3 regions of the Sedimenticola selenatireducens genome follow, and region 3 is predicted to be linked to each of the others. Evidence: predicted binding sites of a transcription regulator. Region 3 holds the regulator's gene; each other region holds the start of a gene.
What was found. Region 3 encodes FNR, which switches genes on or off when oxygen is low (the NO sensors DNR and NnrR bind a similar motif). Its sites were predicted from a motif close to TTGATNTANATCAA; they were not measured.

Region 1 (7,829 bases), on a different contig from region 3:
CATGGCCTGGGCATTGGTCATCACCTGCTGCTGATAGGCCTTGAATTCGGGCTCCATCGCCTCCTTGAAGGCCACCGCCTTGGCGGCAATCACATGCATCAGCGGTCCGCCCTGGGTGCCAGGGAAGACCAGCGAGTTGAGCTTCTTTTCCAGCTCCGGGTTGGCCTTGGCCAGGATCAGCCCACCACGCGGACCGCGCAGGGTCTTGTGGGTGGTGGTGGTGGTGACATCGGCGATCTGCACCGGGCTCGGGTAGAGGCCGGCGGCGATCAGTCCGGCCACGTGGGCCATGTCGACAAAAAAGTAGGCGCCCACTTCATCGGCGATAGCGCGGAAGCGCTGCCAGTCGATTACCCGGGAGTAGGCCGAGAAACCGGCCACGATCATCTTCGGCTTGTGCTCACGGGCCAAACGTTCCACCTCGGCATAATCGATCTCACCGGTGGCGGGATCGAGGCCGTACTGGATAGCGTTGTAGAGCTTGCCGGAGAAGTTGGGCTTGGCACCGTGGGTCAGATGACCGCCGTGGGCCAGGCTCATGCCCAGCACGGTGTCGCCCGGCTGACAGAGGGCCATGTAGACCGCCGCATTCGCCTGGGAGCCGGAGTGCGGCTGGACATTGGCATAATCGGCGCCGAACAGCGCCTTGGCGCGGTCGATCGCAAGCTGCTCGGCGATATCGACATACTCACAGCCACCGTAGTAGCGCTTGCCGGGATAGCCTTCGGCATACTTGTTGGTCAGCACGCTGCCCTGGGCCTGCATCACCCGCGGGCTGGTGTAGTTTTCCGAAGCAATCAGCTCAATATGCTCCTCCTGCCGGACCTCCTCCGACTGGATCGCCTCCCAGAGCTCATCATCATAACCACCGATCTGCATATCTTTACTGAACATGACAGCCATCTCCGCCGGGAAAAATAGGGTATTTTAACACCTTGCGGTCATAGCGTCGCCATCCAGTTGATATAATCCCGGCTGACGCGGAAAATCGCTTTGCTCCAAAAAAACTGCTCATGGATAGGGGTTTTCGGACGCTAAGGAGATGACGGTTCACGAAATAGGGAGAAAATCGCTAATGCGCATCCTTGTTGCCTTTGCCTGCATGACCCTGCTGTTCGCCTCCACTCCGGCGTTCACCGCGAACTCCGATAACGAACAGCTGCAAGCCCTGGTCGACCAGCTCCGGGAGCTGACCGACAAGGCCCGCCAGCAGCGGGCGGCCGATCGCTGGCTACTGAATGACCTGGAAGATCTCATCAGCCGCCACGACTGGCCCTGGCGCAACGAATTACTGATGGAAGATTTTTCCGATGGCAATTATGACCAGAACCCCAGCTGGGATGTCGTCTCCGGACAATTCTGGGTAGATGGCCGGCTGGGGCTGCGCTCCCGCAGTGAAGCAGCTCAGGAGGAACCGGCCCAACCGGCTCCCCAGGAAAAGAAACAGGACCTGGGAAAGGCGTTGCTGGGCGCCCTGCTGCAGGAAGCGCTGCGCGGCAAGGAGAATGATCAACCCGGCGAAGAGGTGGTGGAGAAACGTAACGAGCCAGCCGAGATTCAACTGCCGTTGCAGATTCCCACTGTATTCGCGTTACAACTGGAGATCTCTGCGCATAATCCGCCCCGAGAGACCGGGCAGATTGAGTTCGGACTGTATCAGGGAAGCCAGGGCGACACCGGCTACCGGTTGATCCTGATGCTGGGCGAGCGCTCGACCCTGGAGCTGGTAAGCCGAATCAACGGCAGGACCCGGGTGATCGAAAGCATGGAGATGGATAACATCGGTGACGGCCAGACCCACGCCATTGAGTGGCGTCGCGACCCCAATGGACGGATTGAGGTGTTGCTGGATGAGAAAGAGTTGATTCAGGTACGCGATCACTCTTTCCGCTACCCGTTCAAGCAACTGGCGATCCGCAATCAGGCGGGGGATTTTGCTGTCGGGAGCATTACCCTGCACGGCAACTGACCGGCCATCCAAACGAAAACATATTGTGCAGAATAGCCAATTACCGGGACGCAGCGAACGGCCGTCCCTTGATTCTGTTCAAGCACGCAGGTTATAACTTTAATTCATAAGTAAAATCGGGAGTCAGCCTCATGATCAAAAAAAGCGTACAGGCCGTTGTGTACGGACTGCTTATCCTGCTGTGCCAGCTACCGGCCGCCCAAGCCGCCTCGGACATTACCCTCGCCGAGGCCATCAACAAGGCGGGACGCCAACGCATGCTGAGCCAGCGCATCGTCAAATCCTACCTGCAGATGGGGCAGGACGTGCGCTATCGGGTGGCCAAAAAACATCTTGGCGAATCCATCGACCTGTTCGAACTGCAACTTAAGCAGCTGAAAGATTTTACCACCAATCCCGAGGCCACCCGCGGGCTTGCGCTGGTGGAAAAACTCTGGATTCCGGTCAAGCAGATCGCCACCGGTCCGGTGCAAAGGGAAAAGGCAGAGGAACTGAGGGCCAACGCGGAACGCCTGCTGGCCGCGGCCCACCAGGTGGTACTGATTCTGGCCGATGAGTCTGGAACCAACCAGGGTCATCTGGTGAACATTGCCGGACGCCAGCGCATGCTCAGCCAGCGCATGGGCAATCTCTATATGCTGATGAGCTGGAAATTTGCTGATGAACTCTATCGGCAGGACTACAAGGCCGCCACCAGTGAGTTCGATACGGCACTGCAGGAGCTGATCAACGCCAATGAAAACACCCCGGAGATCAGCGCCATCCTCAGTCAGGTGAAGCAGAACTGGGACCTGTATAACCTGAGCAACCGCATGGGCGAGGATGAGTTCGTACCGGGACTGGTGGCGCGCATGCTGGACAAGATACTGGGACAGATGAACGAAGTGACCGGCCTCTACGCCGCCCTGCCCCAGGCCAAATAGGCGCCTCGACGCCGCTACGCGTAGACCGGACACCACCCCTGGCGCCATCTGGCGCGATATGACAATTTTCTGAGGTGGAAATAAATCGCCCCCCAGACCGAAGGAGCGGCTGAAGCCGCTCCTTCGGTGATTAAGACTTCACCCCTGACTACCCCCTACTCGAACACGCCCTGGTCGAGCTTCTCCAGCAGTTCTGTTGTCACTTCATCCTGGCGCAGAATCCGCACCCCCTGGTGATCCCGCATGAACTCCTCGGCGTCCTCAAGGGTCTCCAACGGTATCAGCTCATGGCCCATCGGACCCAGTACATCCGAGCCGATCACAAACCAGGCTTCCCGGGCATCGATGCGGGTCAGTGTGTAGTACTCGGTGACAGCAATCGTCTGAATATCCTCGTGGCGGTGTCCAGGCGCCCAGCGCGGCAGATCCCGCAAGTATTTATACAGATCCTTGGCGCCGTCAAAATGGTGCAAATGTCCATCCTGGTAGCGTACGGTAGCCACCCAGGCCGGATACTTGGCGACGAACATGCCGCATACCGGACAGGTATCATCCACATTGGGGGCCGGGGTTTCGACCGGACCCGCGGCAGCGTCCAGAACCAACCCAAACATCAGCAGCAGTACCATGCTGCATTTCAATATCAGATTCACTGGCTACTCTTCCTCTTGGCAGTTCATTTCAAGGCGGTGGATTACCGTGGCCAAAATCCACCGCCAAAGTGCACTATCAGCCACCGCTTTTTTTCATTTTCATCATCTGCATCTTTTTCACCATCTCGGCACGTCGTTTGCGGATCATCATCGTATCCTGCGCCATGCCGAGATAAGCCGCCTTCAACCCTTCATCGAATGAAGCCAGCTCACCCCCCTGCTCCGCCTGGGCCGCCTTCGCCGTCTCTGCTGAGGCAAAAGCCATCTTGCTGTTGGCAGTCATGGTCCCCTTGAGCTTGGAGCCGATCAGGTAGGTGGCCTCATCCACTTTGACCAGCGGCTTGACCTTTCCGGCGGCACCGAAATCCGCGGCATAGATCGCCTTGGGACCGCGATCAAGATTGAGCGAAAGGCTGATGGCCAGGCAGTGAATGGAACAGGTGCCATCCACCAGATCATCATCATACTGAACCAGATGGCGGCTGTGATTCCACTGGGTCCGGTTCATCCCGCAGTAGGGACAGGCAGGATATTTCTCCAGCTCATTCTCCAGCGGGTTACCGTCCGGTGCAGTTTTCGGAATGAACTGCAGTGGCGTCCCATCCCCCTGACACTGCTCGCCAGAGGATTTCACCCAACCTTTGCCGGGTACCATGGCACCAACGCCGGGTCCGGCAACAACCGGACCCGCCAGACTGCCGAGTCCGGCCACGGCCAGAAGTTTCAACATGCCCCGCCGATCAATTTTTTTCTCTTCACACATCACGTCTCTCCCTATCAATTACTAACTCTGCGGTGTTGTTTCACAACGCCGGGCCCAAACCGCAGGTCGGCCCGGCCTTCAAATCGCCTACAGCAGCCGCTTGATAATCTGCTCCAATTGGTCCGGGGATGCACCACCCAGTATCCGCGTATACAGCCTGCCCTGACGATCCAGCAGATATACCAGCGGCAGCGCGGACACGCCGTAACGCCGGGCCATCTCGCCACTGCTATCGAGCAAGACCGGGTAGCTGATATCCAGACCTGCCAGATAGGATCGGACAGTTTCACGAGGCTGTTGAAGATTAATGGCAAGCACCTCCAGCCCCTGGTCACGGTACCGCCGGTAGAGCAGTTCCGATCCCAACAATTCATCCCGGCAGAGCGCACACCAATCAGCCCAGAAATGGATCAGCACCATGCGACCCCGAAGGGCGCCTGGAAACTGCAGCCGACCTCCCTCAAACCGCTCCAGTTCAACAGCAGGCACCGATTTACCGAGCACCAGCGACTGGTCCGATGAGTCACAACCGGCCAACAGCAGAACCGTTAGCAGCGGAAGCCATGACCATCGCCGATTCACCACCACACCCCCTGCATAACCAGAGTGGAGTTGTAGACAAATCCGCTGGCCGAAAGATAGAAAATGACAAACATCATCAATGATCGACGCACCAGCCTTGTCCCGCTGGTCGACACGGCCTCGCTCAGGCTGGATATCCGCTGCCAGGGTGACACGACAGCCACACCCAGCGCCCAGGCGGTAGCGGCAAACAGGGGAATGTAGAGCAGGTAGCCGGCGAATCCATGGCCGGACTTGAGAATACAGAACGGGCAGTGATGCTCGGGGTGGGCGTAAATGTAAGGTGAAATCACCGATACTATCGCAACCAGTGCAATCAAAAAGGCCACCAGGGCCAACAGGCCGAACAGCAGACCACCCCGCCGCGTGCGGTGATAAAACAGGCCGGACAGCAGAACCAGCGCACCCGAAAGGTACAGGCTCCACATCGCCCACCGTGGTGAGACCGCTGTCACCTCACCCGCCACGCCACGGTCGTTGGCCGAGAACAGCGAGCCGCAGCAGGAGGTGATGACATCCGGTTGCAACTCTAGAAAGTAACGCAGCTGCAACCAGGTCTCAGTGGCAACCAGGGGAACCAGCAACAGCAACAGCCCGTATTTCAATCGGATCAACGGGTAGTCATAGCCCCGATTGTCCAGTGCATTCAGCGTCAGCCAGGTCGCCCCGCTGAAGAAGACGGCCACCTTCAGAAACAGTGTCGGCCAACCCCAGGCATTGACATTCAGTACCCCGGTGGCGCACATGGCACCAACAAACTGACCTGACATGGATTCGGCGTTATAGACATAGAGCAACAGGGAAACCAGCTCGGCGGCAAATGCCCAGGCCAGCAGGGTGGAGATCAGATAAGTTCTTCGCTCCAGCCGCAGCTGCCGTTCACTGCCACTCGCCATGTCCCAGAATCGCAGCAGGTGAATGGCAAAACCGGCGGCGACCAGCAGCATCAGCAATACCACGAAGGAGACCAGGATCAGCGCCATGATGGCGGGATTAAGCAACATGCTCAGCCCTCCACCACCTGACCGTCACACAGCTCAATCACCCGGTCCACCACCGGCGACTCAAACACCACCGGATCATGGCTGGTGATCAACACCGTCTTGCCAATCTCGCGCAACTGCCGGACCTGTCCCATAAAGGCATGGGAAAGCCGGGTATCCAGATTGGCGGTCGGTTCATCGGCAATCAGGATCTGCGGATCATTGATCAGCGCCCGGCAGATAGCGACCCGTTGCGCCTCGCCACCGGACAGCCACTGCACCGGACTCTGTGCCTTGTGCTGCAGGCCAAACCGCTCCAGCAGCGCATTCGCTGACTTCTTCAATTGCTTGAAATCCGGCGCCAGGGGATAGGCGGGCAGCAGTACATTTTCCAGCACGGTCAATCCACTGATCAGATTGAACTGCTGGAATATAAAGCCGAAGGTGTGGCGCCGAATATCGGTCAGAAAGCGTTCCGGCAGGCTGGAGAGCATTCGCTCTCCCAGATGGATACGGCCCGAGGTGGGACGTGACAGGCAGCCGATCATCGACAGCAAGGTGCTTTTACCCGACCCACTGGCTCCCTTGAGGCAGGTCACCTGGTTCGGCTCAATAGTCAGGGTGACGCCACGGATCGCCGGATAGGCATTGGGCCTACCCTGGTTGAAAACTTTATGTACATCCTGAAGTGAAATGCGCATGAGCGGCTACCTCATCACCGCATCGGGATCTGTCACCGAGGCCTGCCAGATCGGGATAATGGTCGCCACCACATAGGGGAACACGGTAAAGGAAAACAGCGTGGCGATCTGCAGGCCATCGACCACCGGTGCCAGCCGGAAGGCCGGATAGAGTACCGCCCAACCTTTCAGCACCGGCTCAAACAGGCTGGCCGAAGCGTAGAACACATGCAGGTAGGCCAGCAGATAGCCAGTGAAGAATGCCGTCACTGAGAGAATGGCACCTTCCCAGAATTTCATCTGCAACACATCACCGGTCTCCCAGCCGATTGCCTTGAGAATGCCGATCTCCCGTTTCTCTTCCGCGCTCAGACCGGATGCCTTGTCCCAGGCAAAGATCACAAATGCCATGATGGCACCCGCCAGCAGGACGAACAGAATCCCCTGCCGCCAGGAGAAAATGGCGTCATAGGTGCGCAGAATCTCCTGTTTCAGGATCGGCCGGGTATCCGGCAGGCGCTGGGTGAGCTTCTCAGCGATCTTCGACAACTCCCTGGGATTGCTTACCGACAGCACAATGTCGGTATAGCCGCCCCCGGTCACACCCTGGCTAACCCGGAAGGCCCGCTCGGACATCAGCACCAGATCAGCACTGAACAGCTCCGTATCACTATCCAGCAGTTCTCTGATCATGAAACTGTAAGCGATTCCGTCGTGTGAACGGAAAGTGAGATAATCCCCCGGGCCGACACCCCGGGCGCGTGCGATGGCACTGCCGACAATCACCTCGGTATCCGCCAGTTCCCGCTCATCGGCCACCATCAGGGTGTAGTTGGCCTTCACCGTCGCATCGTAGAAATAGCCCCACAGCCTCCCCTTGCGCCCGGTCACACCGCGCAAGCGACCGATCTTCTCCAGGTAATCGGCGGGTATCAGGGCGTGCCGGCCCGCCTCGGTGCGCTGCAATATAATTTCCGGTGAGGCCTGTAATACATTGCCCACTTCCCGCTTCAGCGCGTGGGTGAACAGCATCACCGAGGCCAACATGAAGACAACCAGGGTGTAGACCAGCAGCAACCCAAAATTCTTCCCCTTGCGACGCAGCAGGGATGAGAGAATGAAATCGATCAGATAACGCTGACGGCGAATCCATTCCATCAGGGTTGACTCCTCTGGGGTGGCAACAGCAGCGAGCCGCTGGGGAAATGCTCCAGCGCCATCGGGTGATCCTGGAAGGCGGAGTGCAGGTCAGCCTGGGAAAGATGCCGTGTATAAC
Region 2 (7,829 bases), on a different contig from region 3:
AACACAGTATTCATTCATGCAACTATTACGCAATGGCTAGTGGATAAGGCTCTTTACGGTTCCGGAAATATCAATGCCTATGCAAAAAATGAATAGCCATGCTGTTTAATTAATTATCCCGTATCGAGTGTTAGTGATAGTTTGTTCCACAATAATCAAGCTGGTAATTCTAAGATTCTGGCAGACTTGGGCAGGTATTAATGGATCCGGTTCGGGATCCCCAAGCGGCTGGAGTGCGACGGATGTTCAGCCAAGGTGCCGTGTGCACATAGAACTAATGAGGTATGTGATGAAGGTATGTATTGCGGGGGCCGCGGGAGCATTCGGGATGAAGCACCTGGAGGCAATAAGTGCAATAGAGGACGCTGAAGTGACCTCAGTGGTGGGTGTTGATGCGGCCAAGATGGAAGCCTTTGCCGCCGAGCACGGCATTCCCCATCACACCACCGATCTGGCGGAGAGCCTGGCGCGGAGCGATGTGGACTGCGTGATTCTGGCCACGCCAACCCAGTTGCATGCCGCGCAGGTGATGCAGTGCCTGGAAGCGGGCAAGCATGTGCAGACGGAAATACCCATGGCGGATAAAATCGAAGACGCCAGACGAATCGTTGAGATGCAGAAAAAAACCGGCCTGGTTGCCATGGTGGGGCATACGCGCCGATTCAACCCGAGCCACCAGTGGCTGCACAATAAAATCCAGGCAGGTGAACTGAAAGTCCTGCAGATGGATGTGCAGACTTACTTTTTCCGGCGCACCAACACCAATGCCAAGGGCGAGCCCCGTTCCTGGACGGATCATCTGTTATGGCATCACGCCTGCCACACCGTTGATCTTTTCCAATACCAGACAGGCGAGACGGCCAGCCAGGTCCAGGCTTTGCAAGGGCCGCCGCATCCGGAGCTGGGTATTGCCATGGACATGAGTATCGGCATGAAGGTACCCAGCGGCGCTATTTGTACACTCTCGTTGTCATTCAACAATGACGGTCCGTTTGGTACCTTCTTCCGATATATCTGCGACAACGGCACCTATGTCGCCCGCTACGATGATCTTGAAGATGGTCACGGAAACCCCGTAGACCTTTCTGGCGTGGCGGTCTCCTTTAACGGCATTGAGCTGCAGGATCGTGAATTCTTTTCAGCCATTCGTGAACGCCGGGAGCCGATCGCGAGTCTGTCCCGTTGTTTTCCGGCTATGCAAACGCTGGATCGCATAGAGCAGTGTCTGGCAGCAGCCGGCTAGCCGGCCGCCGCAAACCCGGAGTACGTTCCATGCATCTGCGTAAGTTAGGGCCGTTCGAGTGTTCCCCGATCGGACTCGGCTGTATGAACCTGTCCCACGCCTATGGAGCCCCGCCGCCCGCTGCGCATTCGGAGCGGCTGCTTCATGCGGCATTGGACATGGGATACACGCTATTCGATACCGCGGCGTTATACGGATTTGGCGAAAACGAGAACCTGTTGGGCCGGGCGCTTGGAAAAAAACGGCATCGGTTTGTGCTGGCCAGCAAGTGCGGCATGTTCAGGAATGATGCCGGGGTGCGAACCATAGACGGCCGGCCGGAGGTCATCAGAAAAACCTGCGAAGAGAGCCTGCAGCGTCTCGGGACCGACGTCATCGACCTCTACTACCTGCATCGAGTGGACAGGGCGGTGTCCGTGGAAGAGAGCGTGGGGATGCTTTCAGATCTGGTGGCTGAAGGAAAAATCCGTGCCATTGGATTATCAGAAGTTTCGGCAGACACGCTACGGAGAGCTCATGCGATTCATCCGGTCGCCGCCGTACAGACTGAATACTCGCTATGGACCAGGAACCCGGAGATTGCCGTGCTGGAGGCATGCCGGGAGTTGGGGGTCACTTTTGTTGCATTCAGCCCACTGGCCCGCGGGTTTCTCACCGGCAAGTTGACAGACATTGCCGCTTTGGACAGCAGGGACATCCGCAGAAACATGCCCCGCTTTGAGGCGCGGAATTATGCCCGGAATCTGGACTTGCTGGGCGAGGTGAAAAAAGTAGCCATGAAAGAAGGATGTACCCTTGCGCAACTGGCATTGGCCTGGCTGTTGGGTCGAGATGAAAATATCGTACCCATCCCGGGAACCACCTCGCTGGATCACCTGCGCGAAAACTATAGCGCAATGGGCGTGACGCTGACTGCGGAATCCTCTGCCCGGTTGGACCGGCTTATAAATCAATCCACGGTTGCAGGTGCCCGTTACAACGCTGCAACGCAAATGGAAATAGATACCGAGGAATTTTAAATGGCATCTGATGCACAGCCGCAGTGCTACCGACAACGATGAATACGGATGCGCGAGGAGACTAGCCATGCCTCGATTCGTGAGAGGAACCGAATAGAGGATCATAGTCGATATCAACGATACGGTTACAGTCATGACCTAGGTGCATCGAGATAATCGGGTTCAGGGTGCCATGTCTGTCGCTAAAAAAATATTTTTCCTGCCTTAGAAAATATTGTCACCGTGAATGAACTGGTACTCATCTTAATATCATTTTTTACCTCGATGGGTACGGCCGTACTGGGCTTGGGCGGCGGGCTTATTTTAATCGCGTGCATGCCGGGACTGGTTCCGCCAGTGGCGATCATACCCGTGCATTCGGTTGCTCAACTTGCCTCGAATTTCAGCCGGGCGGCATTTGATTTCAAATCCATCCGTTGGGAATACGGCTTGTCGTTTTTTATGGGATCGCTGCTTGGCGGCATATTGGCTGCACAACTGGCTGTACAAATTAACCTGGATTACATACCCCTGTTTATTGCGGCCTTTATTCTGTTCAACGTGTGGGGATCTGGAATAGACATCGGCAAAAAGCTGAAGGGTGAGTTTTTCACTATCGGATTCCTGCAGACGGCGTTGGGTATGCTGGTTGGTGCAACCGGGCCGATGGGACACTCCACCCTGATCAGAAAGCAGGTCGAAAAGGATCAACTGGTGGTGACGTCGGCTTTATTCATGACCATTACACACGCCATAAAGATTTCCATGTTCATGTTTCTGGGGTTTTCTTTTTTTCAGTATTGGGCGCTGTGTCTCGGAATGGCGGTTGCAGTTATTGCGGGCTCATATATTGGGACCCATATGCGAAGACGGGTGCCGGACAGGCACTTCAGAATCGTACTCAAGCTGTTGCTGACAATACTGGCGGTCAGAATGATCTACAATACTGTCCTGTAGTTCTCCTAGGCCATATTCGACCTTGGCGGGGATTGCAGGCATCGCAACAAGAGGGTTGGATAGGTGCAGCCGTTAAGCCCGCATGGCAGGTAACCGGCTGCGCTTAAAGGCATACAACCACCGCCGCCAGCTTTTCCGGTAAAAGCATGTTTATCCGTTCAGCGTCGTCAACCGCCTGATCAGATCGCCCCAGCCATGGCTGATAATGACCAGCAGGGGAATGACGGAGACAAAGGCGTAAAGCACGTGGCGGATATGTGCGTTGGCGCGGGACATCTCCATGTATTGGTCGATCACCATGCGTCCCTTGAACGCAATCAGGCCGGCAACCAGCAGCGTCAGCGGCCAGCCGGGGTGTCCCGTTTCGGCAAACCAGGCTCCGGCGAGTGTGAGCCCTATCAACAGCAGCCATATTTTTTCGGCATGCCCCATGTTCACCTCAGCACGTAGAAAAAGGGGAAGATCACCAGCCAGATGACATCGGTGGTGTGCCAGTAAACCGCTGCCGCTTCCAGCCCGCTGTACTCCTCTGACGAGTAGATGCCACGATTCGTGCGTATGGCAATCCAGCTGAGCCCAAGCAAGCCCCAGAACACGTGTACCAGGTGGGTCAAGGTGAGGTAGTAATAGACCGTGTAGAAAATACCGGCCTGGCCGTCGACGCCGTGTGCGATATTCCAGCGGATCTCAAAGAATTTCACCAGCGGATATCCGCAGCCGAGCAGTATCGCCAGCAGGATCCAGCGAAAGGCCCTGCTGGAGGCATCCTGGCGAACCGCAGCGACGGCCTTGACCATGCAGTAGCCACTGGTCAGCAGCAGCATGGTGATTGTTACCCCGGCCACGGTGGCCAATTTGTCCGGGCCTCCCTGGAAGGCTTCCGGATGATGCGCCTTGGCAACGAAGTAAACAATGAACAGCATCAGAAATTCGACCAGTACACAAAAAATGCCGACCCAGATGCCGCTGTTTCCCGGTACCCGCTCGGTATCAATGTCGGCATCTATCGGTATGGCAAGTGGTTCTGTACAGGGTGTATTCATGGTGCCCATTATTCATGAAGGCTGTATTGAAGATATATGACAAAGGTCAACCCGTGGAGGTGCCGGGTTAATCCCGACGGGCCGGGTTACTCACTCAATGTGAAATGGATTCGCTAAAGCGCAATATGTAACAACCGTTTTAGCCCTGGCAGTGACCATATCCTGTTTTATCGCTGGTTGTACAGGATTGGCGTTTGCGGTATCACGGATCAATACAACAGCCTGCATGGCTGTGAACCAGATGACAGCTCTGGCTGTTTTTGCCAAGCCCCGAACAAGACAACACAACGGTGCGCACGGGTGTTTTTGCGGCCAATACCGGTATTCAGTCCTCGATAAGGTCTATTCGATTGGTAACGCGCGATTAAATATCTAACAGGGATAAGGAATGACCCGGACATTAAATATCTAAAAGGGTCTAAATCCCATGCGGTAGATTCACTCGGGCAGGGCATGAAGCGGAAAATTCCGAATGATTTTGGCGGTGGTGAGCGTCACCCTCTTCGGTCTCCATACCTGCACAAGAACCATCGATAATGAATTTGAGTAGGGAAAATATAGGCAGCCGCGACCAAAATAAGAATTAACCGAGCATCGCTGGAACCCCTCACCAGTAACGGATACGACCGGGCTTACCCCAAAGCGGGACCTGGTTTCCAATACCCGCTTGTCTGTTTGTGTTACAGTCAGGCCTGTATTTGCTGCGATGCAGCAAATACCCCGGATGTAACCGTTGCCAGCCAGTCGAGAAGCCGAGTGAGCCAACCCCCTGAAAATTCCCGTTTGACCAGACTGCGCCGCCAGATTGCCGATGCGTACCGGGCGGCTTTAGGCAAGGTGAGTCAACGCCTGTCCCGACTGGTTATGCCCTGCCCGGGTTGTACCGCGTTGCGGCGCTGGTTCGGTGCATCACCGCGTGATGCCGGCAGTCAGCCTGTGGCGCACCGGCTGGCGGTCGCCGCCGCCAGTCAGGATCTGGTTCGTTACTTTGCGCGGCGTGACTATGCCCGTTCCCGTCGGCGTCGCTACGCGCTGCACCTGCCGCCCCAATATGGCCGCGGCCAGGAATTGCCACTGGTGATGGTGCTGCATGGCTGCCGTCAGGATGAACAGGATATCCGCCAGATCAGCGGCTTCGACGCCATCGCTGATCAGGAGGGCTTCGTCGTGGTTTATCCATTCGTCACCAGTTACGCTGGCCTGCGCACCCGTAACTGCTGGGGATGGTGGCAGCGACATGAGATAGAGGCCGGTGCTGGCGAGGTGGAAGACCTCTGGCAGATCATTAACGAGGTGGCTGCGAAATTCCGCATCGACCGGCGGCGCATTCATGTTACCGGGCTCTCCTCCGGCGCCGCGATGGCGGCAGCGTTGCTGGTGGCGCATGCCGACCGGATTGCCTCGGGTGCCGTGGTGGCGGGGGTGCCTTACGGCGAGACCGCACGCGCCGTGAACCTGTGGGGTTTTGGTGGCCGGTTCAAGCCGGTTGATGTGGTGGCTGACGCCATGCAGCAGGCGCTGCGCCCCGGTGCCCATGCCGTGCCCCTGATGGTTGTTCACTCCGATGCGGATGAGACGGTGAATATCCGTGCGGCCCACAACCTGCGCGACAGTTGGGGACGCTGTTTCGGTGTCGATACCGAGCGGCCCCAGACACGCACCAGCGGGATCACCCTTGGGGCGCCCTGGGTCCACAGCTGCTACGGCCGTGCTTCTCAGAATGGCTTGGTGGAGACGCTGTTTATTGAGGGCAGGGGGCACGGCTGGTACGGCGGCAATCCCGGTTCCTACAGCTACCCGGAGGCGCCGGATGTGTCGCGCTGGATCTGGGATTTCTTTCAGCGCCAGCCGCCGTTACCGGCCACCACGGTCGGCTCTTCAGCGGCCGAGCCCTCATCGGTTGCGGCCGCCGTCTGACGGGGTGGCACGGGTTATCTTCGCCGCGGTTTTTGCATCGGCACCCGATGATTGCCTCGCGCTGTTATAAGCGGTATTCGGGAAACAGGCTCACCGGCTCCGCCCCGGTTGCCTGTTGAACTCCCGAATGACCGGACTTGCCCGGGTCGCTGAACACCCAGGATACGTTTTACTTTCTGCGCTCCACCTCATCTCTATTGAGGCTGACGATACCGCCGACCCGGCGCCGGTCGGCTGCGCCATATTGCGTCTTGCCCTCCCGGTCGATAATCACCGCCTGGACCGATCCGATCTCTGCCGGATCACGCACGCTATGTCCGAGGGTGCCCAGTTGCTCCATGACCTGCTCGGAGAAACCGATCTCGCGACCCACGGTTCCATTCGCGCTTGTCTGAGCGATTCTGGGCGCATCCACGGCCTCCTGAATATCCATACGGTGGTCGATCAGGTTCATGCTGACATTCACCACGGAGTCGATGATAGTGGAGCCACCCGGGGATCCGTACGCGGCGAGCGGTTTCTTGCCCCTGAACACCATGCTCGGCGACATGCTGGAGCGTGGTCGCTTGTTCGGCGCTACATCGTTGGCACCTGGATTGAAACTGCCTGGATCCGCATTGAAGGCGGGTATGAAATTGAAATCGGTCAGCTCATTGTTGAGCAGAAAACCGTAACCCGGCACCATCAGCCCGGTACCCCAGGCCGATTCGACCGTGGTGGTGTAGGAGACCATGTTGCCGTGGCGGTCGACAATACTGAAGTGGGTGGTATTCACCCCCTTGTCGAGCGCCGGGGTTAACGCGGCCAGTTTCTGTTTGCCCGCTGTCATCGCCACGTCGAAGGGACGCGGATCGTCCGGCAGTACATTTGCCTGGCGGGCGTCTGGACTGATCAGGGCACTGCGCAGGGCGATGTAGTCGTCGTCCAGCAGACCGGTCTTGGGTACATCAACAAAGTCCTCATCACCCATCCATACGGCACGATCGGCAAAGGCGAGGCGCATCGCCTCGATCATCACATTCAGAGTGCGGGTGGTGCCGAAACCAAAGCCCTCCGTCTCGTCACCGATAGGGAAGCGCTCGACCAGTTTCAGGATCTGCAGCACGGTGAGGGCACCGGAAGAGGGTGGCCCCATCGATTTGATGGTGTAACCGCGATACTCACCCGACACCGGCTCCCTGATCACGGCCTGGTAATTGGCCAGGTCATTCAGCGTCATCCGTCCTTCACCTTCAGGCCGGCTGTCGCGCGTGGCTTTCTGGGCCGCGACTATGGCGCTAGCGATCTCGCCTGAATAAAAGACATCCGTACCCTGGTCGGCAATCAGCTGCAGGGTATGTGCCAGATCCGGTTGCACCAGCAGTTGCCCCTCCACCAACGGGGCATCGCCGGGGCGAAAGATCTGCCGCGCCTCATCATAGGCGGGATTGCCGGGCTCGTTCTGCAGCCGGCTGCTTTCGGTGCTCTCCGCCAGACGCGGTCCCACCCGAAATCCTTCCTCCGCCATTGCGATGGCCGGCTCGAGCGTCTCCGACAGGGTCATGGTGCCCCACTTTTTCAGCGCCAGTTCCACCCCCTTCAGGGTACCCGGTACCCCGACTGCAATACCGCTGGTAGAGGCGACGCTGAAGCCACCGCTGCTGACGAAGGGTACGAACATATCTGCGGTTG
Region 3 (7,829 bases):
CGGGTCAGCAGATGGCGACTGTCAATGTTCTTATATTCAGCGCTGCTATCTGGAAAATGATACCCGATATCCCGCAACCCCGCGGCACCAAGCAACGCATCACAGAGCGCATGGATCAGCACATCGCCATCCGAATGTGCCTCCATACCGAGCGGATAATCAATCTCCACCCCACCCAGGATCAAGGGTCTCCCCGGCGTAAACCGATGGGCATCGTAACCCTGGCCAATCCGCATAATGTCACCTCGCTGACTGATAAATAATACTGATATACACTGGCCAACCACGCTCTGGTGATGAGCAGAGCAGACTGCCATGAGCTACTCTTTATAGCAGAATAAGAACAGTGTGGCCGTTGAGATTATTCATCATAAAGGGAGGAGAGAAAGATGCCAAAAACAGATCCCTTGTCAATCGAACAGCGCCAACTGCCGGACAGTTTTTACCAATGGGACGAGGCGCTGGCAAAGCTGCTGGCGGCTGAAGAACATATCGAACTGACCGATAGGCACTGGCAGGTTATCCACTTTCTGAGAAAACACTGTGATGCCCATGGTACCGGCTGCAGCGCACGGCTGTTGCTCAAGACCCTGAGCCAGGAATTTCGCAGTGAAGGCGGTAAACGCTATCTCTACACGCTTTTTCCCAGAGGGCCGGTGGTGCAGGCATGCAAGATTTCCGGCATACCATTGCCACAATATGCCGTAGATCTCTCATTCGGTAGCGTCCATTAAGCAACCGGTCCGGGCGGTTCAATTGCTGCGGTTCTGCTCAAGATAGAAGCCGGCCAGAACCAGGTCCTCCGGGCGGGTGATCTTGATATTGTCACTGCGCCCTTCGATCAGCTGCGGAGTCTCCCCTGCCAGTTCCATGGCACTTGCCTCATCGGTAACCAGCTGATTGTCGGTCCGGGCCCGTTCCAATGCCCTGCGCAGGTCTGCCCAACGAAACATCTGGGGCGTAAAGGCACGCCAGAGACAGTCCCGGGAAACGGTTTCCAGCACTGCCCCCGCGTTGTCCGTTCGTTTGATCGTATCACTGAGCGGGATAGCCAACACGCCGCCCACCGGATGATCCCGGAGGCTGTGCATCAGCTTGTCCAGATCGGTGCGCTGCAGGCAAGGTCTTGCCGCATCATGCACCAGTATCCAGTCATTGGCGTCAGCCTCACCTTGCAGCGCCAACAGGCCATTCAACACGGAATCGGCACGCTCCCTGCCGCCCTCAACCCGCTGCACCCGGGGATGATCGGCATAAGCGCTCTTTTCCCACCAGGAGTCAGATGCCGAAAGAACAACAATCACCCGGATGATTTCCGGATGCTCCACCAGGGTCCGCAGGCTATGGTCAATCACCGGACAGCCCTGCAGGGTCAGGTACTGTTTCGGCACCGCCCCGCCCATGCGTCGCCCGACGCCAGCCGCTGGAACTACCGCCCAGTAGCGTATTGCCGGCCTGGTCACTGTTTGCTCTTCCGGGGTTCGATGATCTGGTAGAAGGTTTCACCCTCTCGAATCATGCCGAGATCATTGCGGGCGCGCTCCTCGATCGCCTCCAACCCTTTCTTCAGATCTTTCACCTCGGCCTGGAGTGCCTGATTGCGGCGACGCATCTGCTGCAACTCGTCCTTCTGCTGCGCAATATCCTGTTTCAGCAAATGCAGTTCGGCCAGACTTCCCTCGCCCACCCAGAGGCGATACTGAAGTACCACCAGCATGGCAAACAGAAGCAGCATAAGAATACGTAGCATCATCTGGCGTAACGACTCACCGACGAATCAATCTCGTCATCCGGAAGCCTCGGTGGACACAAAAGGCGCCACCCTACAGGACTGTCATTGCAAGGGGCCACAGGGTGGATAAGCCGGCAGGTTGGCGCATCCCCCTGCAAGACTCACTGTTCAGAGGCAGTTAAACGCCCCTCTACCTGCATAGACCGCATCACTGCCCAACTGGTCTTCTATGCGCATCAACTGGTTGTATTTCGCCACCCGGTCGGTGCGGCTCAGGGAGCCGGTCTTGATCTGTCCGGTATCTGCCGCGACCACCAGATCGGCAATGGTGGTGTCCTCAGTTTCACCGGAACGGTGTGAGACCACTGCGGTATACCCGGCATCCTTGGCCATCCTGATCGCTTCCAGTGTCTCGGTCAGGGTGCCGATCTGATTGAACTTGATCAGAATGGAATTGGCGATACCCTGTTCAATACCCCGGGACAGGATCCTGGTGTTGGTAACGAACAGATCGTCACCCACCAGTTGTACCCGGCTGCCCAGTTTCTCGGTCAGCAACTTCCAGCCATCCCAATCGCTCTCATCCATGCCGTCTTCGACGGAAATAATGGGGTATTGATCCACGATACCCGCGAGATAATCGACAAACTCGGCCGCGTTGAACTGGCGCCCTTCAGAGGCCAGGTCATATACCCCGTCCTTGTAGAACTCAGAGCTGGCCACGTCCAGACCCAGGTAGATGTCGCTTCCGACCTTGAAACCGCTCTTCTCGATCGCCTCCAGAATCACTTCGATGGCTGCCACATTGGAGGGCAGATCCGGGGCAAAGCCGCCCTCGTCACCCACGGCGGTGTTTAGGCCACGGGATTTCAACACCGCTTTCAAGGCGTGGAACACCTCGGCACCGTAGCGGACCGCTTCGCGGATCGAGCCGGCGCCCACCGGCAGGATCATGAACTCCTGGATATCCACGCTGTTATCGGCATGGGAACCGCCATTGATGATGTTCATCATCGGCACCGGCATGCGGAATGGGCCATCAGAAAGGGATCGATAGAGTGGCAGCGCCTTCTCCTGGGCAGCCGCATGGGCCGCCGCCAGGGAGACGGCCAACAGGGCGTTTGCGCCCAGTCGATCCTTGTTCTCGGTGCCGTCCAGCTGGATGATCTTCCGGTCCAGACCAGCCTGGTCCTGCACATCAAAACCCAATAACGCCTGCTTCAACTCGCCGGTGATGTTGGCAACAGCCTTCAACACGCCCTTGCCCAGATAGCGCTGTTTGTCACCGTCACGCAGCTCCAATGCCTCGCGTGATCCGGTGGATGCGCCAGAAGGCGCCACTGCCCGGCCAATCGCGCCATCAGCGGTGATGATATCCGCCTCTACGGTGGGGTTGCCACGGGAGTCGAGGATTTCCCGACCTCGAACATCAACAATCTCAGACATGCTCACTCCAGTTTTATTGGATGTAGATAATATTCAAGTTTTTTCTTGGAGCCGGAGGGAGGACGGACAGCTATAGCGTGTCTTCGATAAAACCGCGTCGCTTGACCGCCTGATCCAGCTCCATCAAGGTTTCCAGCAGCGCTTCCATCCGGTCCAGCGGCCAGGAGTTGGGACCATCACTCAGGGCCTGCTCCGGATTCGGATGGGTCTCCATGAACAGTCCGGAGATGCCTGCCGCCACGGCGGCACGCGCCAGTACCGGTACGAACTCACGCTGTCCGCCCGAAGCGTTACCCTGTCCACCCGGCAACTGCACCGAATGAGTGGCGTCATACACCACCGGGGCCTGACACTCCCGCATCACCGCCAGCGAACGCATATCGGAGACCAGGTTGTTGTAGCCGAAGGAGGCACCGCGTTCGCACACCATGATCTGCTGGTTACCGGTGCTGCGCGCCTTCTCCACTACATGTTTCATATCCCAGGGGGCGAGAAACTGCCCCTTTTTCAGATTCACCGGGAGGCCCTGGCTGGCGACCGCCTTGATGAAATTGGTCTGGCGGCAGAGGAAGGCGGGGGTCTGCAACACATCCACCACCGAAGCCACCTCGCTCAGCGGGGTATCTTCGTGTACATCGGTCAGCAAGGAGACGCCAATATCGCGTTTCACTTTTTCCAGAATCTTCAGTCCCGCTTCAATCCCGGGACCACGATAGCTCTGCCCGGATGAGCGATTGGCCTTGTCAAAGGAGGATTTGTAGATAAACGGGATGCCCAGCCTGTCGGTCAAAGCCTTCAGTGCGCCGGCGGTATCCAGCGCCAGTTGCTCACTCTCCACCACACAGGGGCCCGCAATCAGAAACAGCGGATGTTCAAGGCCTGCCTCGAATTCACCTAATTTCATGCCTGTACACTCTCCCTGCTCATCTCATATTTATGCTTCCGTGCCGCCTGTATAAAACCGGTGAACAACGGATGCCCGTCCCTTGGAGTGGAGGTAAACTCCGGATGGAACTGGCAGGCGACAAACCAGGGATGCTCTTTGATCTCGACAATCTCGACCAACCGGCCATCCATTGAGCGCCCGGCGATTTTCAGACCCGCCTTTTCCAGTGCCTGCAGATACTGATTATTAAATTCATAACGGTGGCGGTGACGTTCGATGATGGTATCGCTGGCATACAGCTTACGCGTCAGACCATCCTCAACCAGCCGGCACTCTTGCCCACCCAGCCGCATGGTGCCACCGAGGTCCGAGTTCTCGTTTCTCACCTCCAGCTCGCCGTCCGCATTGAGCCACTCGGTGATCAGTGCGATGACCGGATAGGGGGTTTCCCGATTGAACTCTGTACTGTGTGCATCCGCCATGCCGGCCACGTGACGTGCGTACTCGATCACCGCCACCTGCATGCCGAGGCAGATGCCCAGATAGGGAATACGCTGCTCCCGGGCATAACGCACAGTGGCAATCTTACCCTCGACACCCCGCTCTCCGAACCCACCCGGAACCAGAATTGCGTCAACTCCCTTGAGGCAGTCAGTACCCTCTTTTTCCACCTGTTCGGAGTCGATATATTTGATATTGATCTTGGTGTGGGTATGAATACCGGCATGAATCAAGGCCTCGGAAAGGGACTTATAGGCCTCGGTCAGGTTCATGTACTTGCCAACCATCGCTACCGTAACGCTGCCGTCGGTATTCTCCAGGCCATCAATGACCGCCCGCCACTCGGACAGATCTGCCGCCGGAACATTAAGTCCGAACTGTCGCACCACGATCTCATCCATCTTCTGCTCATGCAGCAACAGCGGAATCCGATAGATATTATCCGCATCGACTCCGGTGATGACCGCCTCTTCCGGAACATTGGTAAACAGGGCGATCTTCTTGCGTTCGGCGTCCGGAAGCGCACTCTCGCAGCGACACAGCAACAGATCCGGCTGGATACCGATGGAGCGCAGCTCCTTGACCGAGTGCTGGGTCGGTTTGGTCTTGATCTCGCCGGATGTGTGGATATAGGGAACCAGGGTCAGGTGCAGAAACAGGGCATTCTGCTTGCCGAGTTCGACACCCATCTGGCGAATCGACTCAAGAAATGGCAGGGATTCTATATCACCCACGGTACCGCCGATCTCCACCAGGGCGATATCGGCGTCGCCCGCACCCAGCCGGATACTGTCCTTCATTTCGTTGGTGATGTGAGGAATGACCTGCACGGTGCCGCCCAGGTAATCGCCACGGCGCTCCTTGCGGATAACGCTTTCGTAAATCTGGCCGGTAGTGAAATTGTTGTTGCGGCCCATGGTGGCACGAATAAAACGTTCATAATGGCCGAGATCAAGGTCGGTTTCGGCGCCATCCTCGGTAACAAACACCTCCCCGTGCTGGAAGGGACTCATGGTGCCCGGATCCACGTTGATATAGGGATCCAGCTTGATCATTGTGACTTTAAGGCCGCGCGCCTCCAGCAGTGCGGCCAACGAAGCTGAGGCAATACCCTTGCCCAGCGAGGAAACTACACCGCCCGTGATAAATACGAATTTGGTCATAGACTCTATGTCTTGTGGTGGAGGAAAAAAATCATTCAGGACGGGGTTTAATAGTACGCGAAAGCGGCTGCAGCCTCAATCAAAAGGCCGGTAAATAATTCTCCCTGAGAACCGGCTCGCAAGGAGATCACGGTATCTGCGCACCAAAACGAGGCACACACCGTTTGCGGCAATAACCCCCGACAGCATGACATCCATTCAAGCCACTGATTCGGTTCGCCGAAACCGCTGGATATCGGGTAGAAATCACCCGCTCCTCACGCCCGATCCGAGACAGCGGATTGAGACAAGATGAAAAGTAACTTGATCCAGAGCAAAGCAATCTGCAAAATGTCAGCTCCTATGGAGAAGTAAGGTTGCGCCGTGAGCGAACACAAGGTTATCTCTTTTGACAACATCAAGGTTGCCTGCAGGAACTGTAGTCTTACTTCCCTGTGCCTCCCGATGGGCCTCACCCCGGAAGATGTGGATCTGCTTGACGCCATAGTCAAGCGCAACAGACCGCTGCACCGTGGCGATCACCTGTTTCGCCAGGGCGATAAATTTCAATGCATCTATGTGGTCAAAACCGGAACGGTCAAGACTTTTGATCCGGGTGAAGACGGCAGCGAGCAGGTTCTGGGCTTCCACTTACCGGGTGAAATGATCGGTCTGGATGCAATTGAGACTGGCATTCACCACTGCTCAGCCAAAATCCTGGAGACCACCGCAGTTTGCGAAATCCCCTTCACCCTACTCGAAGAGCTGAGCAGCACCATACCCAGTCTGCAGCACCAGATGTACCGGCTGCTGAGTCGGGAGATTGGCCATGATGAGGATATGCTGACCCTACTGGGCAAGCGCAATGCCGAAGAGCGACTGGCTTCCTTCCTATTGAGTCTGTCCGGACGTTTCCAGCGGCGCGGTTTTTCTCCCTCTGACTTCTACCTCAGCATGTCCCGCCATGAAATCGGCAACTACCTCGGCCTTGCGGTAGAGACCGTCAGCCGCCTGTTTACCCGCTTCCAGGACGATGGCCTGCTGAAAGTGGAGCGAAAACATGTTCAACTGGTCGATATTGAGCGGCTGAAACAGATTCAACGCGGCGACCAGGCCGGCGTACGTGAGCAGCAGGTCACTTGACCTCGTCCCTTGCGGTACCAGCCATTTCTGCATGTTCCAGGCGCCGCCACAGACAGCCTCCACCAGCACTCTTCTCAATCAGCTCCAGTCGCTGTCCATGCGAGGCCAGCTCGTCAACGCTGGCCTGGACCACTTTCAACCGGGGTCGTGCCGGGTCCAGACGCTGAATCCGCTCACTACTGGACTCATTTTCACCACTACCCGCATCCAGTGACAGTGCCCCCTGCCCTCCGGTCATCATCAGATAAACGTCGGCCAGAATCTCCGCATCAAGCAGTGCACCGTGCAGTTCCCGGTGGCTGTTGTTGATGTCGTAGCGTTTGCACAAGGCATCCAGGCTGTTGCGCTGCCCAGGGTGCATCTTTTTCGCCATGACCAGGGTATCCACCACACTGCAGATGGTATCCAGTGACGGATGCTCGCCCGGTAACAGTCTCAGCTCGTGATTGAGAAACCCCATATCGAACGGCGCATTGTGAATAATCAGTTCCGCCCCATGAACATAGGTGACAAAATCATCCACCAGATCTGCAAACCGGGGCTTGTCCGCGAGAAACTCATTGGTGATTCCATGCACCTCGATCGCCGCCTGATCGATCTCCCGGTCGGGCTGCAGGTACTGGTGGAAGTTGTTCCCGGTCAAGCGCCGGTCCACCATTTCCACGCAACCAATCTCGATAATCCGATGCCCCTGGCTCGGTTCCAGACCGGTGGTTTCCGTATCCAGTACAATCTGCCGTGTACTCATAACCCCAACTCCTCCACACCCTTGTTGGCCAGCCGGTCCGCCAGTTCATTTTCCGGGTGACCGCTATGCCCCTTGACCCAGGACCAGTGCACATCATGGGTCGCCACCAACTGATCCAGTCGTAGCCAGAGGTCGCTGTTCTTGACCGGTTTTTTGGCGGCGGTTTTCCAGCCGTTCCGTTTCCAGTTGCCGATCCAGTCGGTTATGCCGTTCTGCACATATTTTGAATCA

Region 1: the regulator FNR is predicted to act here: its motif matches at 2,038-2,051, upstream of ACHZBF_RS13125 (type IV pili methyl-accepting chemotaxis transducer N-terminal domain-containing protein).
Region 2: the regulator FNR is predicted to act here: its motif matches at 4,278-4,291, upstream of ACHZBF_RS13260 (cytochrome c oxidase subunit 3 family protein).

The regions. Positions count from the first base shown of each region.
Region 1 is NZ_CAXXYC010000004.1:421,390-429,218, forward strand. It holds gene glyA (serine hydroxymethyltransferase) at 1-894, opposite strand, end outside; gene ACHZBF_RS13120 (hypothetical protein) at 1,076-1,969, shown strand; gene ACHZBF_RS13125 (type IV pili methyl-accepting chemotaxis transducer N-terminal domain-containing protein) at 2,101-2,892, shown strand; gene ACHZBF_RS13130 (nitrous oxide reductase accessory protein NosL) at 3,048-3,545, opposite strand; gene ACHZBF_RS13135 (nitrous oxide reductase accessory protein NosL) at 3,622-4,308, opposite strand; gene ACHZBF_RS13140 (TlpA family protein disulfide reductase) at 4,396-4,890, opposite strand; gene ACHZBF_RS13145 (hypothetical protein) at 4,887-5,894, opposite strand; gene ACHZBF_RS13150 (ABC transporter ATP-binding protein) at 5,897-6,574, opposite strand; gene ACHZBF_RS13155 (ABC transporter permease) at 6,581-7,711, opposite strand; gene ACHZBF_RS13160 (hypothetical protein) at 7,711-7,829, opposite strand, start outside.
Region 2 is NZ_CAXXYC010000004.1:450,145-457,973, reverse strand. It holds gene ACHZBF_RS13285 (LysR family transcriptional regulator) at 1-40, shown strand, start outside; gene ACHZBF_RS13280 (Gfo/Idh/MocA family oxidoreductase) at 278-1,243, shown strand; gene ACHZBF_RS13275 (aldo/keto reductase) at 1,273-2,262, shown strand; gene ACHZBF_RS13270 (sulfite exporter TauE/SafE family protein) at 2,485-3,198, shown strand; gene ACHZBF_RS13265 (cytochrome C oxidase subunit IV family protein) at 3,349-3,630, opposite strand; gene ACHZBF_RS13260 (cytochrome c oxidase subunit 3 family protein) at 3,633-4,241, opposite strand; gene ACHZBF_RS13255 (extracellular catalytic domain type 1 short-chain-length polyhydroxyalkanoate depolymerase) at 5,025-6,158, shown strand; gene ggt (gamma-glutamyltransferase) at 6,328-7,829, opposite strand, start outside.
Region 3 is NZ_CAXXYC010000003.1:201,272-209,100, reverse strand. It holds gene ispF (2-C-methyl-D-erythritol 2,4-cyclodiphosphate synthase) at 1-236, opposite strand, end outside; gene ACHZBF_RS04615 (TusE/DsrC/DsvC family sulfur relay protein) at 390-734, shown strand; gene ispD (2-C-methyl-D-erythritol 4-phosphate cytidylyltransferase) at 753-1,463, opposite strand; gene ftsB (cell division protein FtsB) at 1,460-1,753, opposite strand; gene eno (phosphopyruvate hydratase) at 1,901-3,178, opposite strand; gene kdsA (3-deoxy-8-phosphooctulonate synthase) at 3,249-4,082, opposite strand; gene ACHZBF_RS04590 (CTP synthase) at 4,079-5,728, opposite strand; gene fnr (fumarate/nitrate reduction transcriptional regulator Fnr) at 6,092-6,850, shown strand; gene dnaQ (DNA polymerase III subunit epsilon) at 6,843-7,598, opposite strand; gene rnhA (ribonuclease HI) at 7,595-7,829, opposite strand, start outside.